DNA from 3 places in the Vibrio sp. VPAP30 genome. Region 1 is predicted to be linked to each of the others. Evidence: riboswitches for the same ligand, from Rfam matches in the RefSeq annotation. Region 1 holds a riboswitch; each other region holds the start of a gene.

Region 1 (6,120 bases):
GCATAGCTTCAAGCTGCAACTGTGCCTTATCGAGCCGCTTGTGAAGTGCTCGAACTTGGATCATGGAGTTAAGTTCAGAAAGCTGTTTGACTGTCGCTTCCGTTTTAGCAAGCTGGAGATCACGTTCACGATAGATGATCTGACGTTGTAAGTTGCTACTATTGACCTCATCATCATCAACGACCACTAACTTACCGACCCCCGCCGACGCCAAATAGAGACTCGCAGCACTTCCAAGTCCGCCACAGCCAATTATCAATACATGCGACTTGCTCAGCCTCTCCTGACCACTTTCAGCGATTTCTGGCAGAGCGACTTGACGCTGATAGCGGAGGAATTGCTGATCAGTGAGCATGTTGTTCTCTCTCTTCATTAGTTGCTATCGAGATTGAATCAGTAAACGCTGACTGCCTTTCCTTCATCAGCTGGTTGAAAAACTCAATCACAGGCTCAGGTGACTGTGCCAATGTAATCGCTCTAACGACCGCCAAGCTCGAAACGCCTGTTTGCCAAACTTGGTCTGCGTTCGTTTGGTCAATACCGCCGATTGCTACCGTTGGATAACCAAGAGTCAAACCACTAGTGCTCTCTTGCGTGCAGGCATAAGGAATACTATCAATCAATTTTTGATATAGAGCTAAGCGCACTAAGCCTTGTGGCTTCGATGGCATCTGCTTAGTGGTGGTTGGGAAGATATGTCCCAGCGCAATGTAGCTAGGGTGGATTTGCACAATACGAAGCAACTCGTAATAGCCATGGGTAGAAAGGCCTAAACGAATGCCAGCTTTGGTTAGCTGAGCCAAGTTTGACTCTTCTATATCTTCTTGCCCAAGATGAACACCATAAGCACTATGCTTGATCGCTAACTGCCAGTAGTCATTAATAAACACTTGCGCTTGATATTGGCGACCGAGTTCAATCGCTCGAATGATCTGTTGTTCCAAATCGGCTTGCTGCGCGCTCTTGATTCGCAGTTGAATAGTGTTGATACCTAACGGCAGTAAGCGTTCAATCCAAGCAACATCATCAACTACTGGGTAGAGCCCTAAACTCTGCTTAGTTAAACTAGGAAAGCTGACACTCTCCCCTTGCGCAGACCACCCAACTTGTATGCCAAGTCGGCTATCTTCTAGTACTGGAGTTGGGAACTGATTGAATTGCTCAGCCCACTGAGTCAAAGATTTCTCATTCAACGCTGTTTCACGTGAAACATTCGCTTGTTGAGTTGTCATTCCTCGCGCGAGTGTTAACGTATCTTCGACAGGAAAGTCGAGTACGGTCAATACAACTATCCAAGCAAAGTGATACTCAGGCTCAAATACAGAATTGAGTTTAGACCTAACGGAAAGTGCTCTCACTTCGTCGTTAATGGGATGACGCCAGACATCAAGCTGAAGCACTTCATCCCTTTTATCACAAGCCAAACCATCAGCAATACCAATAAAGATAGCGTTGGAAGACTGCTTCGCACAGGCTTCTACCGATAAAGCAGAGCTGTAATAAATAGCAAATGAGCAATCTGACTCACAGTCATACCCCTCAATGAGATCGGTAGCGACATGCGTAATCTGTTGGTCGCGAACAAGCTGAACAGACTGAGTTGGGCTGACACCCAACTCAATCTCTTCGATGCGAAAACCCTGTTCTTTCGCCAACAACAAACATTGCTGAACTAAGCCTGTTAGCTCAATCAATGATGACGGAATTAGGATTTTGCTCATTACTCACTTACCTCTGCATGAGCTGCTGGGTGGTATAGCTCAGAACCAGTCTCTCGGAATTCTTGCGATTTTTGGCGCATGCCTTCTAGTGGATCGTCGAGCATTTTGATCGAGATAGCTTGGTCAGCCGCTACTTGATCAGTATCTTTCGCGTATTCACGAACTTCTTGTGAAATCTTCATAGAGCAGAATTTAGGTCCACACATTGAACAGAAGTGTGCAACCTTTCCAGACTCTTGAGGCAGGGTTTCATCGTGATAAGCTCGTGCAGTATCAGGGTCTAGCGATAGGTTGAACTGGTCTTCCCAGCGGAATTCAAAACGCGCTTTAGAGAGCGCATTATCTCGAACCTGAGCACCAGGGTGACCTTTGGCTAAGTCAGCCGCATGTGCTGCGAGCTTATAGGTAATCATACCCACCTTAACGTCTTCTTTATTCGGTAAGCCAAGGTGCTCTTTTGGTGTAACGTAACAAAGCATCGCACAGCCATACCAACCGATCATCGCGGCACCAATGCCAGATGTAATATGGTCATAGCCAGGTGCAACGTCGGTTGTCAGTGGGCCAAGGGTATAAAATGGTGCTTCATGGCAGTGTTCTAACTGCTCTTCCATGTTCTCTTTGATCATGTGCATTGGTATATGGCCAGGACCTTCGATAATGACCTGTACGTCATATTCCCAAGCAATCTTGGTTAACTCACCAAGAGTACGAAGCTCAGCAAATTGCGCTTCATCGTTCGCATCGGCTACTGAGCCAGGACGTAAACCATCGCCAAGAGAAAGAGCCACGTCATACTTGGCACAGATTTCACAGATCTCGCGGAAGTGAGTATATAGGAAGCTTTCCTGATGATGCGCTAAACACCATTTCGCGATAATAGAACCACCACGAGAAACAATGCCAGTAACACGTTTTGCCGTCATAGGCACATAGCGAAGCAGTAAACCTGCGTGAATAGTGAAATAATCGACGCCCTGCTCTGCTTGCTCAATCAAAGTATCGCGCATCACTTCCCAGTTGAGGTTTTCCGCAATACCGTTCACTTTTTCAAGCGCTTGGTACATTGGCACAGTACCGATCGGCACGGGGCTGTTACGTAGAATCCACTCACGAGTTTCGTGAATATTGCGACCAGTAGACAGATCCATAACAGTATCGCCACCCCAGCGAGTCGCCCATACTAGTTTCTCTACCTCTTCCTCAATTGAAGATGTCACCGATGAGTTACCGATATTAGCGTTTACTTTAACTAAGAAGTTACGCCCAATAATCATTGGTTCAGATTCTGGGTGGTTAATATTGGAAGGGATAATCGCTCGACCTTCTGCGACTTCTTTACGAACAAATTCTGCAGTAATGTCTTTGGGTAAATTGGCCCCGAAGCTTTGCCCTGGATGCTGTTGATTCAACACCTCATCGCGATACTGAGCACGGCCCATGTTTTCACGCAGGGCGATGTATTCCATCTCAGGGGTAACAATGCCTTTGCGCGCATAGTGCAGCTGAGTGACACACTGACCATCTTTAGCACGTCTAATTCGCGGCAAATTGCCATAACGTAGCTCATCAAGCGTCTCGTCTTCTAAGCGCTCCTTGGTGTATACCGAGCTAACATCGTCGAGTAATTCAGTATCGGCGCGTTCCTCTATCCAACCTTCTCTTAGCTTTGGTAGGCCGCTGTAAAGGTCAATAGCGTGTTCTGGGTCAGTGTAGACGCCAGAGGTATCATAAACACGTACAGGCTCATTAGGTTCGAAAATAGGCGCTTCTTTTGTACCTCCGATAAGACTATCCGCGAGCGAGATTTCCCGCATAGGTACACGAATATCTGGGCGTGAACCCTCTACATAGACTTTGCTTGAATTTGGGTACGGCTGTACCGAAAGTGTATCAATGAACTGTTTTGCTTCCAGTCTCGCTTGTTTGCGACTCGACATAGCATTTTTCCTTGCTTTGTTATTCTTAGATAAAAAGTAATGGGATAAAAATGCTTGGCGGAAAGATGCGACAAGAGGAATCGAATTATGACCTTATTAGTGTGCACTAATGGTATATAACAACATTCGACTATTTGATAGGTAACCAGACAAAACTCTGGTGTAGATATCTTCTCTTGTTCCCTTCGCAGATTCTAATCTGATCAGGTTCAACGGATCCCGAATAAACGGTCTCAGCCTTATGGCACTCCGACAAGTAATTGCAGTATATAAAAACGGCTTAGGTAAACCAAGCCGTGATGAACAATAATTAGCTAAATTTTAACCAACATTAGTTCTTAATGAGTATTTGAAAACCAATCCATGCAGCAGAAATGCTTAAAAAGACATTCAGCAACACGTTCAAACCCATCTTAAAAAATGCACCTTGCTGCATTAGAAGCACATTATCCATAGAGAATGTAGAGAAGGTGGTTAGCGCGCCAAGAAAGCCCAATCCGATAATTTGGCGCCATGGTTCGGTAGCTAGCATCTCATTTTCAAAAGCCGCAATAAGCAAACCCATAATGAAAGAACCGACCACGTTAACAGTTAGCGTACCGTATGGAAAGCCACGCCCAAGAAGCGCAACACAAAACTCCGAAACAAGATAACGAGAGCATGCTCCAAATGCACCACCGAGTGCGATAAAACCCAAAATTGAAAACTGACCCATAATTCCTCCGATTGACTGGGTGTATTGTAGCCAAAATACACGCTTGCGGAAGATCATAAATTAAGATTTAGCCATTGCTAACTGCAAACTTTTTAAAAGTTACAGGAGTCACTTTACTTCAATATACCCCATTAGTCCGGTTTTCATATGCTCTATCACATGACAGTGATACATCCAACGCCCTGGATTATCCGCCACAAACGCTGCGATAGCCGTACCGTTTTTGCCTAGTAAAACAGTGTCAGTGTGGAAAGGCTGCTCGACCTTTTTACCATTGAGATCTAATACTGTGAATGTATGGCCATGGATATGAATTGGATGGTGATACTGAGTGACATTCTTGAGATAGAAAATATAAGTTTTACCCAGTTGTAATGAAGCTAGTGGCGCGGGGATATTATCTTTCGACATCCCTTCCCAAGCCCGTTTATTGGTTAACCAAAACTTAGGAACAGACTTACCATCTTTCCCAACCGGTGAAATTGCCCCTTCCCATTCAAATACGAAATCAATTTTCTCCGCATTGGCTAAATCAAGATCAGGCACTGGATTAAGAGGAAGTTGAGGGATCGGCTTGTGATCGGAAAGATCAGACTTGATCGCTTCAAACTCACACAAAGGAAACGGAAATCTACCCTTCATATATCGGACATAAACGGACTCTCCTTGCTTCGGAGCTCTTAAGGCAAGGTCAACCCTCATTCCTGGGCCAATTTTATGTTGAGAGAGCTTATAGGGTGTTTTAATCGGGTTACCATCAATGGCTACCACCCATGCTTCGGCTCCTTCAATAGCAATCGGATAGGTAATGGTATTATCGACGTTTGCGATACGCAGCCGAGTAGTGGCATTTTCCCTTAATTGATACTTAGGCTCATGTACACCGTTAACGCTACTCCACTCTCCGGGGGTTCCCATTCTGGCGCTAAGACGAGGGATCATTAACTGTTTCCACTGCCCCTGCTTATCAAGGTGCCAGTGCTTAAGCATTAACTCGTGTTCTTCATCAAACTCTACTGGAACCGCTTCTTCGACGATGATCAGCCCCACTAACCCCATACCAAGTTGTTTGACGCTATTCATATGCGGGTGATACCAGAATGTACCAGCATCAGGCGGGGTAAAGCGATACTCGAAAGTTTCACCTGGCATGATTGGCGCTTGGCTTAAGAATGGCACGCCATCCATTTCAATTGGAATTCTTAGCCCGTGCCAGTGAATCGTAGTTGGCTCTGAAAGCTTGTTGGTAAATCTGATCGTGACTTCCTGCCCTTGACGGCAACGAATCGTCGGGGCTGGAATCTCACCATTAAATCCAAGTACATTCGTTGTATAACCAGGTACAAGTTCAGCCGTTGCGGGCTCTGCAGTGAGATCATAAACAAACTCACCTTTATCATTGTTAGCTCGGGTTAAAGTACATGCAGGCAGTACACTAAGCGCAGAAAACGCTAATCCAGTTTTGATAAAATGACGACGAGAGAATTCCATAATCTATTAGACTTTCGAATGAATAAGTAACTAAAGTAACAAATTGGTGGGAATAATTCTCAATAACGTAGGTAGTTTGAGAACTGGGAGTTAAGTAATTGCCTCTTCGAAAACAAAAAGGCTCCAGCATTTCTGCTAGAGCCTTAAATATGGCAGGGGTGGAGAGATTCGAACTCCCAACACGCGTATCTTTGGTAGTGGTGGAATCCGCTGCTCTTTCCTTACTACAAACGAAAAGGCTCCAGCATTTCTG
Region 2 (6,120 bases), on a different contig from region 1:
TGCGGTCATTTTCTACAAATGTATCGAGAGCGCTTTTGGGCAACACGGTGAAGCCTAACCCATTGGCGACAGGTAGTAAGATTTGGTTCAGCTGATTGATGTAGCCCGTCACAGGAATATCATCAATATTTACTTTCTCTAGCTCGGGTTCACCACATTGCGCAAAGTAAATCGAAAGATAATGATTTGCATCTGGATGTTGAACTAAACCTATTTCCTTCAAGCTAGCTTGTGTTAGCGGCCGAGAGGTATATTTTTTAGGTGACATTAAGCATAGTGGTTCATTGCCTAATCTTTCGGTATCAAATCTCAAATCAGATGGAATATGAGTGACGATACCGATATCCGTCATACCAGACAAAACATCGGCAACAATTTTTTGGTGTGGTGCAGCTTCTAATCTTGGAATGAGTGCAGGATATTTACATTGTAAATTGAGCAGATTCGGATAGAGCAGAAGAGCCAAAGAGCCAGAACAAGAAATCGATACACTACCAGAGAATGGGTCCTCCATATTAAGTGACCTGAGTAGTTCTGACTCTTGACGCTCCATATGCGTCGCGTATTGATAGACTTTACGTCCCGAGTCGGTCACTTCAAAGCTTTTGTTGTGCCTTTCAATTAAGGGATAACCACAAGCCTGTTCGAGCTTTTTGATGTGTTGACTGACACCTGGCTGAGTCATAAACAACTTTTCTGCAGTTTTAGTGAAGTGACCAGTGTCGATCAAAGTCACAAAGGTTTTGAGCCAAGCAGGGTTTATCATCACATCCTCACATAACAAAAATTTATCTAGATTAGTTTATGCGATAACAATAATTTCTGATAGGAAAAAGGCGAGCAGAGGGCTCGCCTATAAAGTTACGCTGCATTGAGATAAGTAGCGAGGTCGCGACCATTCCCTCGGTATTTATCTATAGTCGGGGCAAAGTCAGCTGAAATATGCAAAAGGCGAGAGTCTGGATGTTCGGTTAGATAACGGGATTTTCCTTCATTGCTTTCGAGTTTATCCCAGTCGCGATGAATAGAACGAGCTAAGTGTAGCGTCGTTGCCATCTTAGGTGAGATCTCTGCATCGCGTGGCTCGTCAAAGTTGGCAATTGCGTCAACCATATCGTCAGGAAAATGCCATGATTTGGCTAACTTTGCACCTAGAGTTGGGGCGGTAATATCGAGAATCTCTTCCTGCACAGCAATCGCGCTTTCTCCTTGCTCTGCGCGTTGTGTGATCACTTTTGCCTGCTCAGGTACTAAAGTATGAATCATCAGTTCGCCAATGTTGTGTAGTACCCCTGTGGTAAAAACTTCATTGCTGTCCATCCCCGTCTCAAGCGCGATTTTACTAGCGATAATTGACACTTCGAAAGTTTCCTCCCAATACTTGTCCATGTCTAAGGTTTTGATTCTTGGAAAAGCGCTTGAAAGGACGGACGCAACAACTAAAGTTCTGACTGGGCCAGTCCCGACTCGAAGCAGTGCTTCATTGACTGAAGAAACACTCTTGTTGCCCCCAAAATGAGCCGAGTTGGCGAGGCGGAGTAGTCGAGCGCTAAGAACTTGATCGGTTGATATTTTTTTTGCTAATGCTCTAAAGTCAACCTCGCTGTTATTGACCATATCAAGCAATTCTTGAAGTACTCGTTGGATTCTAGGTAATTCGTTTAAACGAGATAGTAGTGCCTCCTGGCTCATCGCACTCTCCTTTATTCCATGTGAGATTAATTAATATAGTTCACAAAAACTGACTCTTACAAAGATGATCAATCGAATCCATATAGGGAGTTGTTCGATCTGTCTAATAGGGCTAAATAAGTGCTGCAATAATATGAAAATTATTGTTATCATTTACGAAATAGTCGGGGAGCCTACCCTATAGGGAAAGGGCTGAGATCGCGAAGCGAGACCCGTTGAACCTGATTCAGTTAGCACTGACGTAGGGAACTATCTGCATTAATCCAGTAACAATGTTTAGTGTAGTCGTATTCGATGGCTAAGCTCATTCTCTGAGCTTTCTTTCGTGGTCGAGAGTTCCTGTACGTCATGTCGTAGGAGCATCTATGCCACACTCACAAGATTTTACCCCGATCGTATTAACCATAGCTGGCTCTGACAGCGGTGGTGGAGCAGGCATACAGGCTGATATAAAAGCCATGTCGGCGACAGGCAGTTATGCGTGTTCAGTGATCACTGCCATTACCTCGCAAAACACCCAAGGCGTAACCGCTATTCACCCCATCCCGATTGAGCACATTGAAAGCCAATTGGATGCTGTATTTACCGATCTTAATGTTGCTGCAGTCAAAGTGGGCATGCTTGCCGATACCGAGATCATCAAAGTCGTCGCCGCTAAAATCCGACAATATCAACCAAAGCATTTAGTGGTTGACCCTGTTATGGTGGCAACAAGCGGTGATTTACTGTTAGAGCGTTCGGCCATTTCGACATTAAAGCAGGAACTACTGCCGCTTGCCGATTTAATCACACCTAACTTGCCTGAGGGCGCGGCCTTGATAGAGGGAGAAATGCCTCAAGATGAAGATCAAATGGGTGCGATGATCGAGTCTCTACGAACACTTGGCGCCAAGGCAGTACTGCTTAAAGGCGGGCATTTAGAAACAGACCAAAGTAGCGATGACCTCCTTATCCAACAGCAGAGCAGTGAGTTGTTGTGCGCAAAACGAGTGGCAACCAAGAATACCCACGGTACAGGTTGTACGCTTTCGTCGGCCATTGCTTCTTATCTTGCTCAAGGGAACCGCCTGCATAAAGCCGTTTACCTTGGTAAGCAATACATCTCTCAAGCTATCGCTCATGCCGATCAGCTAGAGGTGGGTAACGGGCATGGTCCGGTACACCACTTTTTCTGTGGACATACGAATGTGCGTTAAGGGCATCTGGCTCTACATCGTAACCCTTCATACCCTAGTGATGGTGACACTGAGACAAATCGTCAATTACGTGCGGAAACCTTACACATGAAATACCAAGACATTATCGAAGCCTGTCAGTCCGATTGGCACCAGTACACAGACCACTCCTTTGTTCAGCAACTTTCCAGCGGGTTGTTGCCGCAATCTTGTTTTTTACATTACTTGAAGCAAGACTTTTTGTTTCTAAAACAGTATGCCCGTGCCTACGCGCTAGCTATGTATAAAGCCCGTAGCTTAGAAGAGATGCGCCGAGTGCTCCCAAGTTTTCATGCGTTGTTAGATTCTGAGATAGCACATCATGTGGACTATTGCGACCAGTGGGGGTTAACCGAATCTGACTTAGAAAATGAACCGGAAGATGTCGCTACCGTCGCTTATACACGCTATGTACTAGATGCTGGCATGACAGGAGAGTTAATCGAACTGTATATCGGTTTGGCACCTTGTTCGATTGGTTACGCGGTGATTGGTAAAGCGCTAAGAGAAAGTAAAACCGCGAAGCTAGAAGGGAACCCTTATCAAAGTTGGATTGAGCTATACAGTGGAGAGGAGTTTCAATCTACCGTCGCACGATGGGCAGCTCATCTCAATCAGTTACTAGAAGAGATTGATATCCATAGCCAGCGTGGTCAGAACTTAATTCAAGTGTTTAAAACAGCCACACGTATGGAAGTAGCATTCTGGCAGCAAGGATTAGATGCAAAGCGTTAGGATTTGATTGCAAACGGTGGGGCTTTTAAGGTTATTGTTTTTTTACTTACGGATGGTTGCCCTAAGCAACAGAACTTGAAATATATTGGTCAACTTTCAGACATCTCTAGATTCGGCTGCTAGAATTTTTATTATGTTTCCACAAGTATCTATGATGGCATGCAGGTACCTAATAAACCCAAAAACGAAGCGCAGCGCATTGAGGAGCTTGAACAGCTCGACATTCTAGATACGGAATCTGAAGAACGTTTTGATCGCGTTACTCGCCTAGCAAAAAGGTTATTTGATGTGCCTATCGCTGTGGTGAGCCTTGTCGATAGTGATCGACAGTGGTTTAAGTCTTGTTATGGGATGGATGCGCAACAAACACCTCGTGATATTTCGTTTTGTGGTCATGCTATTCTTGGCACCGAGCCTTTCATCATTTCGGATGCGACCAAAGATGATCGCTTTGCTGACAATCCTCTTGTTGTCGGTGAGCCAGGTATCCGCTTTTACGCAGGCGTTCCTCTTGCCCATCATGATAATACTATGCTCGGTACTTTGTGTGTCATAGATACTAAGCCTCGTCACTTTAACCAAGAGCAAATAAACGACCTCATTGACTTAGCTAAAATCGTTGAGCAGGAGTTAGTGACGCGAGTGACAGCAACGACAGATCCATTAACTCAAATATCTAATCGGCGCGGTTTTTCTTCTTTAGGAGAAAAGTTACTCGACTATTGTCGCTTTGGTGGTTTTCCTGTTTCTCTTGCGTATTTTGATCTAGACAACTTCAAGCAGATTAATGACCAATTTGGTCACCAGCTCGGTGATGAGGCACTCAAGCAGTTTACTCGGCTGTTGGAGTCTTCTTTTAGAGAGTCTGACGTGTACGCGCGCATGGGGGGAGATGAGTTTGTAGTACTGATGTCAGGAACAACAGAGATGGTAGCTCATATTGCCATTGACCGCTTTACTCAATCGGTGGAGAAATTTAACCAAGATTCGACACATCGTTATCAAATAACGTTTAGTGTCGGTGTCGCCTCTTCTAAAGTTTTGAATGACACAACTTTAGAGTCATTAATTGATGTGGCCGACAAACGAATGCTAGAGGTGAAACGTAGCAAGTCTCGTTGAGTTGCGATGCTTAACCGCGTCAATCAACACGAAATTTCATTAAATTGACATTGTATTGATAAAATTTCCACCTTAACTCGACTAAACTTCAGCTCCGGTTTTAGTTGTAGTGAATCCCTATCGTGAAAAACTTCATTCAGAACAAGCGCGAAGGCTTAGCGTTGCTCATTGCTTTTTTGCTCGTTATTGCGCCAATGACACTGTTTGTTAGTCACCTTGACCTATTGGGCAAGGTGTCTGAACTGACGGGATTGAGTTACACCATTCTGACTGATTCCGCAGGTTCAAAGGGGTTTTTAATTACACTAACTCTACTGATACTTTTTACTTGGAAGATAGTGGGCACTAACTCACTAATTCTCAGCAAGATAGTTCAACTAGGCATCATCTTAGCGATTGGGTTTGCAGCGAAAACTGGGCTCAAGCATATGACAGAGAGCCCTCGTCCGTATACAGAGCTTCTTTCACATCAACTCTTGATTCCTCAACCTTCGCATTTTTACAATTTAGATAGCGCACAGAAAGCAGAGGTCATCAATAAGATCTCGAACCAGGTTACTACGTGGAGAACTCGTCACTGGCAAGGGGAAAAAGACTATTCGTTTCCATCTGGGCATACCATATTTGCGGCAATTTGCTTGGCGTTTTTTGGTGGTTTTTTTTGGCAAAGCAAGCATTATGGTTTAGTGGTGTTAGTTGGTGTGTGGGCCATGGGGGTTGCTTACAGTCGTTTGTGGCTAGGCATGCATCGACCGATAGATCTAATCGGCTCGATTCTTTTTGTCGGGCTGGTTTACCTTCTAATGCCTAATCTAGACAAACTTGCCGACAAGGTCTGGTCGATGCTTGAGACTTTGTGGCTAGATAAGGGCAAGCAAGCTAAACGTTAATCTCTAAAGTATATTTTGAATTATTAGTGTTAGATATCAAATTTATCACAGTGTGGGAGGCATAGTTTGCCTCTCTCCCATGACTTTAGATTGGGAAAGTTAGCAAATATCCCTATAGTGGCATTTATCTTTCATAGCTAACTAATAAATCACGCCTTTGTATCTATCAAGAAAAGTAATCACTCACATACATGCATATCTATTTGCACAAATTCACAAAATAAATAATAAAGTGTGTCGGAAATGCTTCTGTATCGAACTAATAAATGGATAATAGGTAAAGAACTTAAATTGGAAGATCACGATGTCTGAAGAATCAAAGAAAATATTTGAAACAACGGTCGGTATGAGTTTTATCGCAACTCGTATGATTCAAAACGCTATTCAAAATAAAATTTCGAAGCTTCGCGACGATGTGAATTTTGAGCAAATGCTGGTGTTGATGGAGCTAGACTATGAAGATGGTC
Region 3 (6,120 bases), on a different contig from region 1:
ATAAGGTTTCAATGAGCGTGAAACAGCCGACGCTCAATAGTAATAGAGTTACAGATACTACTGCGGCAGATTCCATTTGATAGCTACCAAGCAGTTGGAATAGGTAAAGTGGCAAGGTGCGAAATTCTTGGCTACCAAACAAAGCAATCGCACTTAAATCACCAATGGCAAACATAAAGCTGATCGCAAAGGCATGAGCCATCGGCTTCTTCAGCGCCTTCCACTCGACCACTTTAAAACGATTCCAACCTTTCATGCCTAAACTGGCACAAACATATTGATATTGCTGCTCGACATGCAGCATAGGCTGAGACAGCGTTTTAATCACATATGGCAGACCCATTAAGGCATTCACGGCTACGACAACCACTAACGCTAAGCTAAATACATCCGTAAATGAACGCAGCAATAGAAACAGTCCGGTGGAAATCACAAGACCGGGTGTGACAAGAATAATGGTGCCAATCAGCTCAATATGATCGGCACTCTTCTCACGGTAGTTAAGGCGCAATCTCCGGCTGGTTAACAAGATGGCAATGCCAGCAATCACCGCAATCACACTTGCCATTGTGGCTACTTTCACTGACGCCCATAGAGCTTGCCAGAACCGCTCATCGGTAAAAACATCAATCGCATAGCTGTTAAGACCACTGAGTAGCACCATCAGTAGCGGCGGTAATACCAGCAACATAGAAAAGGCTATCCACCCCCAATCCCAACACTGAGAAACAAACGAGTCTTTAGACAAGTAAACAATCTGAGTCTGAGAGCCAGAAGTAACAGAAATCGGTTTGGCCAAACGCTGAATAGTCAGTGCCATAACACCGCACAGCATCATCTGCCAGATAGCCAATAGCGCACCAGCTTGGAGATCAAAATCAAACTTAATTGCTTGATAGATTGCCAGTTCAATCGTGGTTGACTTAGGCCCACCGCCGAGTGCCATTACCGTAGCAAAACTGGTGAAACAGAGCATAAACACCAAGCCACTGACATGAGGTAATTGCTGTCGCAACCGAGGCCACTCGATCCAACGAAACTTATCCCAATGCCCCATTCCGAGATGAGCGCACAGTTTATGCTGCTCTTGTGGGATAGAGTCTAGCGCCTGCAACAGTAGTCGGGTCGCATAGGGAAGATTAAAAAACACGTGCGCCAGTAAAATACCATTGAGCCCATATATTGAGAACGGCAACTTGCTATCTAAGCTTTTGAACAGCTCTGCGATCAAACCGCTATTACCATAAATGGCGAGCAAGCCAAACACACCGACCAAGACAGGCAACACTAGTGTCGTAGCAAATAGTTTTAGTAGTAAGGATTTTCCGACAAACCGACGCCGAGAAAGTGCATGTGCGACAGGAACAGCCAAACCAACACTGAGCAAAGTAGAGAAAAAAGATTGATAGAAACTGAATTTAGTGACATGTCGATAGTATGGTTCATGCCATATCTGGCTAATATCCAAAGAAGGCGCATTAACCAGTAAAGCACCGAGCGCAGAAATGACAAAGGTCGCGATTAATATCGCGACCCATAGGCCTATTTTAGGGGTATTACGCAAAAGTTCCCCTTAGAAAGTGAGCGCACTTTGCCATTCACGAACCCAAGACTTACGATTCTCAGCAACTTGATCGGCGCTAAAGGTCAACGCTTTACTTGGCAGAGTCAATGTTTCGAAGCCTTGTGGTAATGCTACATCCGTAACTGGGTACATCCAGTTTCCGGTTGGCATTGCTGATTGAAACTCTTCACTCAGGATGAAATTCATGAACTCATCAGCAAGCTTCTGATTTTTTGAAGCCTTAACTTTTGCTGCCACTTCCACTTGGGTGTAGTGGCCTTCGGCAAAATCAGCCGCAGCGTATTTGTTGTCATTCTCAGCAATCAAATGATAAGCAGGAGATGTGGTGTAAGAAAGCACCAGATCAGATTCACCTTCTAGGAACATAGAATAAGCTTCAGACCAACCTTTGGTCACTGTAACAGTTTTCTTCGCGAGACTCTGCCACGCCTGCGTAACATCATCACCGTAGACTGACTTCATCCACAACATCAAACCTTGTCCAGGTGTCGAAGTACGCGGATCTTGATAGATCACTTTCAGGTCGTCTCGAGATTCCACCAACTCTTTAAGGCTTTGGGGTGGATTCGCCAATTTTTCCTTGTTGTAAACAAACGCGAAATAACCAAAATCGTAAGGAACAAACGTCTTATCCGTCCACCCATTAGGTAGAGTAACCTTGCTGGTATCGACACTATGCTGTGTGAGCAAGCCCGTCTTCTTTGCTTCTGCCATCAGGTTATTATCTAAACCCAAAATGATGTCCGCTTTACTATTGTCACCTTCTAGACGTAAGCGGTTGAGAATAGAAACGCCATCATCCAGCGCAACAAAGTTAATGTCACAATCACAATGTGCTTCAAACGCCTTTTCTACTACCGGGCCAGGTCCCCAGTCGGCAGCAAAAGAGTCATAAGTGTAGATCGTTAAGCTGTTTTGTTCGGCAAAAGATGGAAATGTCGCTAACGTTGCTAGCGCGAGGGTGCTGATTGAAATGGTTCTTAGAGTGTTATTCACTGCTCGCTCTCTCCTTGTATGAGCGGCACAGGGTTGAGAAGCGGATAATCAGTCCAGACTCAATTCCTACGCCAGCATTATCTGGTTCAGGTACACGGGTCCCAAGCAATCGCTTGATCTCAGCTGGACTAACATAAGTTAAGCCAATAGCTCCCCGATGAGTAACGGTCGAATTGTAATAGTTATGTGACTCAATAGCTAGCGCTGTTCACACCTCTGCTAATGATGGGGATCGTAGCCCCAACGCGGCACTAACCCTTGCTCTATTCCTAGGTGGTCAAGAATACGCGCGACCATAAAATCAACCAGATCCTCTATCGATTTAGGTTGATGATAAAAACCTGGTGCAGCAGGCATGATAGTTACGCCCATTTGTGACAACTTGTGCATGTTCTCTAGATGCAGAGTAGAAAATGGGGTCTCACGAACCACTAGCAGCAGTTGGCCGCGCTCTTTCATCACCACGTCTGCAGCACGTTCAATCAGGTTGTCCGACATACCGTGTGCAATCGCTGCAACGCTTCCTGCTGAGCATGGACAGACAACCATCTGTTTCGGCGCAGCAGAGCCAGATGCTACCGGAGAGAACCAGTCATCTTTACCGCATACAATCAGCTTGTCTGGGTCACAGTTAAGGTGCTCGACCAAAGTTTGCTTAGCCGAATCAGGATTGGCGGGCAGTTTGAGTTCATGTTCAGTTGCTAGCACCACTCTCGCCGCTGATGAAACAAGCAGATAAACTTGATAATCAGCAGCCAGTAGGCACTCCAACAGGCGTAAACCATAAGGAGCGCCGGAGGCACCAGTAAAGGCTAAGGTGATGGCTTTTTGTTGCTTGGTCATATTTAAAAACTACACTATTGGGCTAGCTTTGCCAGAAGCTTGTTATGAATTCCTTCGAACCCGCCATTGCTCATTACCAAAATCTGATCACCTGAGCTAGCACTAGCCACAATTTGCTCCACAAGCTCATCGACATTATTGGAGGTTTGCGCGGGTTGGGCACATTGAGCGGCGATCTCTTCCACCGACCAATCTATCGAATCAGGTTGATATAAGAACACCTGATCGGCTTTTTGTAACGACGCGGCCAACGTATCCTTGTGCACACCTCGCTTCATTGTAGCGCTGCGCGGTTCGAGTACCGCGATAATCTTGCTATCGCCGACCTTGTTACGTAATCCACCGAGCGTCAGTTCAATCGCGGTCGGATGATGGGCAAAATCGTCGTAAACCGTGATGCCATTGACCTCACCTTTAAGCTCAAGGCGACGTTTGGTATTGATGAACTTGGCTAACGATTCACAAGCCAGGTCTGGGGTGACACCGACATGACGCGCTGCAGCTATCGCCATCAAAGCGTTATCTACATTGTGATCACCAACTAGGTTCCAACTCACAATACCCACTTGCTCACCTTGGAACAGTACTTTGAACTGCGAGCCATCAATGTTTACTTTCTCCGCCTGCCAGTCACCTTGCTCTCCACTAAACTCGGTTTCACTCCAACAACCGCGCTCAAGTACGTCTTGTAGTGCGCTGTCTTGTTTCGGTGCAAAAACGCGTCCATTGCCCGGTACTGTGCGAACAAGATGATGGAACTGACGTTTTATCGCTTCAAGATCGTCAAAGATGTCGGCATGATCGAACTCTAGGTTGTTCATGACTAAGGTGCGAGGATGGTAGTGGACAAACTTAGAACGCTTATCGAAAAAAGCACTGTCATATTCGTCAGCTTCAACGACAAAGAACATGCTTTCACCAAGACGTGCTGAGATGCCGAAATTACCCAGTACACCACCAACTAAGAAGCCCGGCTTATAGCCACAGTCTTCTAAGATCCACGCCAACATACTGGACGTTGTGGTTTTTCCATGAGTACCAGACACCGCTAATACCCAACGGTCATGAAGTAAGAACTCTTGTAACCACTGCGGACCAGAGGTGTAACGCAGGTTATTATTCAGTACATATTCGACACATGGATTGCCACGGCTCATCGCATTACCAATCACCACTAAGTCTGGCGCAGGGTCGAGTTGCGACGGGTCAAAGCCTTCTATAATTTCAATACCTTGAGATTCGAGTAGAGTACTCATTGGTGGATAAACATTGGCATCACATCCTGTGACTTTATGCCCTAATTGACGTGCTAATACAGCTGCACCACCCATAAAAGTGCCACAGATCCCCAGTATATGAATGTGCATAGAAAAGCCTTGTTCTAAGCGGAAAATATTGTCCTCATTATGGCGACAATATGGCAAAAAGCGAACTACTTTAGCCACCTTCAAACAGAGAAATGACTCACTGATTACGCTTTGCTCACTCTCTGATCTCTCATCGCTGTGAAAACTGTTGAAAGTTTACTAAAAAATTTGAGATCTAAGACAGTTAGTTCATTACCAATAAAAAGATCTAACTTTTACACTTATCTCGGGTAGTCATAAAAGCTCCGTTAGAGAACGAGACGTCCCATTCCCCCTATCTATGAGCGACTTTTAAAGGAAAAACCATGTCTGGAATGCGCACCCTTGGCGAGTTCATTGTTGAAAAGCAAGCGGACTTCCCCCACGCTAGCGGTGATCTATCATCCCTACTCTCTTCAATTCGCCTTGCTGCAAAAATTGTTAACCGCGAAATTAACGCAGCCGGTCTAGGTGATATTACTGGTGCAGTTGGTACTGCAAACGTTCAAGGTGAAGATCAGCAAAAGCTCGATGTCTACGCGAACGATAAATTTAAGGCCGCTCTTGAAGCCCGAGATCAAGTATGTGGTGTTGCCAGTGAAGAAGAAGACGAGGCGGTAGCGTTTAATAAAGAACTCAACAAAAACGCAAAATACGTTGTATTAATGGATCCATTGGATGGTTCTTCTAACATCGACGTTAACGTTTCTGTTGGTACTATTTTCTCGATTTATCGCCGTGTATCACCAATCGGTACGCCGCCAACAGAAGAAGATTTTCTTCAGCCTGGTCACAAGCAAGTTGCCGCAGGCTATGTCATTTACGGCTCTTCAACCATGTTGGTATACACAACAGGTAATGGTGTTAACGGCTTCACATACGACCCTTCATTAGGCACCTTCTGTCTATCACATGAAAACATGATGATTCCACAAGACGGTAGCATCTACTCAATCAACGAAGGTAACTATATTCGCTTCCCTATGGGTGTGAAGAAGTACATCAAGTACTGTCAGGAAAGTGCGCCAAGCGACAATCGTCCATATACTTCACGTTACATTGGCTCTTTGGTAGCAGACTTTCACCGCAACCTGCTGAAAGGGGGTATCTACCTCTACCCAAGCACAGAAAGCCATCCAAACGGTAAGCTGCGCCTGCTATACGAATGTAACCCTATGGCTTACATCATCGAACAAGCAGGTGGTGTCGCGTCTGACGGCGTACAACGCATTATGGATATCAAACCAACAGAACTGCACCAGCGTGTGCCATTCTTTGTTGGTTCGAAAAACATGGTTAAAAAAGTGGAAGAGTTTTTAGAACTCAATCGCGAAGAAAACTAATCTTCCA

The links. A riboswitch is a leader RNA that binds a small molecule or an ion and turns the genes downstream of it on or off. The one in region 1 is predicted to bind thiamine pyrophosphate.
Region 2: linked by a shared signal. The riboswitch ahead of thiD (bifunctional hydroxymethylpyrimidine kinase/phosphomethylpyrimidine kinase) and the one ahead of thiC (phosphomethylpyrimidine synthase ThiC) in region 1 are both predicted to bind thiamine pyrophosphate.
Region 3: linked by a shared signal. The riboswitch ahead of thiB (thiamine ABC transporter substrate binding subunit) and the one ahead of thiC (phosphomethylpyrimidine synthase ThiC) in region 1 are both predicted to bind thiamine pyrophosphate.

What each region holds. Positions count from the first base shown of each region.
Region 1 is NZ_LBLS01000039.1:749-6,868, reverse strand. It holds gene ZX61_RS19820 (HesA/MoeB/ThiF family protein) at 1-355, opposite strand, end outside; gene ZX61_RS19815 (thiamine phosphate synthase) at 345-1,721, opposite strand; gene thiC (phosphomethylpyrimidine synthase ThiC) at 1,721-3,661, opposite strand; TPP riboswitch at 3,825-3,923, opposite strand; gene crcB (fluoride efflux transporter CrcB) at 3,993-4,376, opposite strand; gene ZX61_RS19800 (multicopper oxidase family protein) at 4,485-5,867, opposite strand.
Region 2 is NZ_LBLS01000026.1:10,868-16,987, forward strand. It holds gene ZX61_RS10545 (LysR family transcriptional regulator) at 1-766, opposite strand, end outside; gene ZX61_RS10550 (HDOD domain-containing protein) at 862-1,692, opposite strand; TPP riboswitch at 1,848-1,957, shown strand; gene thiD (bifunctional hydroxymethylpyrimidine kinase/phosphomethylpyrimidine kinase) at 2,058-2,888, shown strand; gene tenA (thiaminase II) at 2,976-3,641, shown strand; gene ZX61_RS10565 (GGDEF domain-containing protein) at 3,801-4,763, shown strand; gene ZX61_RS10570 (phosphatase PAP2 family protein) at 4,886-5,653, shown strand; gene ZX61_RS10575 (MarR family winged helix-turn-helix transcriptional regulator) at 5,958-6,120, shown strand, end outside.
Region 3 is NZ_LBLS01000022.1:99,632-105,751, forward strand. It holds gene thiP (thiamine/thiamine pyrophosphate ABC transporter permease ThiP) at 1-1,564, opposite strand, end outside; gene thiB (thiamine ABC transporter substrate binding subunit) at 1,574-2,560, opposite strand; TPP riboswitch at 2,628-2,748, opposite strand; gene ZX61_RS09580 (flavin prenyltransferase UbiX) at 2,801-3,424, opposite strand; gene mpl (UDP-N-acetylmuramate:L-alanyl-gamma-D-glutamyl-meso-diaminopimelate ligase) at 3,439-4,791, opposite strand; gene fbp (class 1 fructose-bisphosphatase) at 5,097-6,113, shown strand.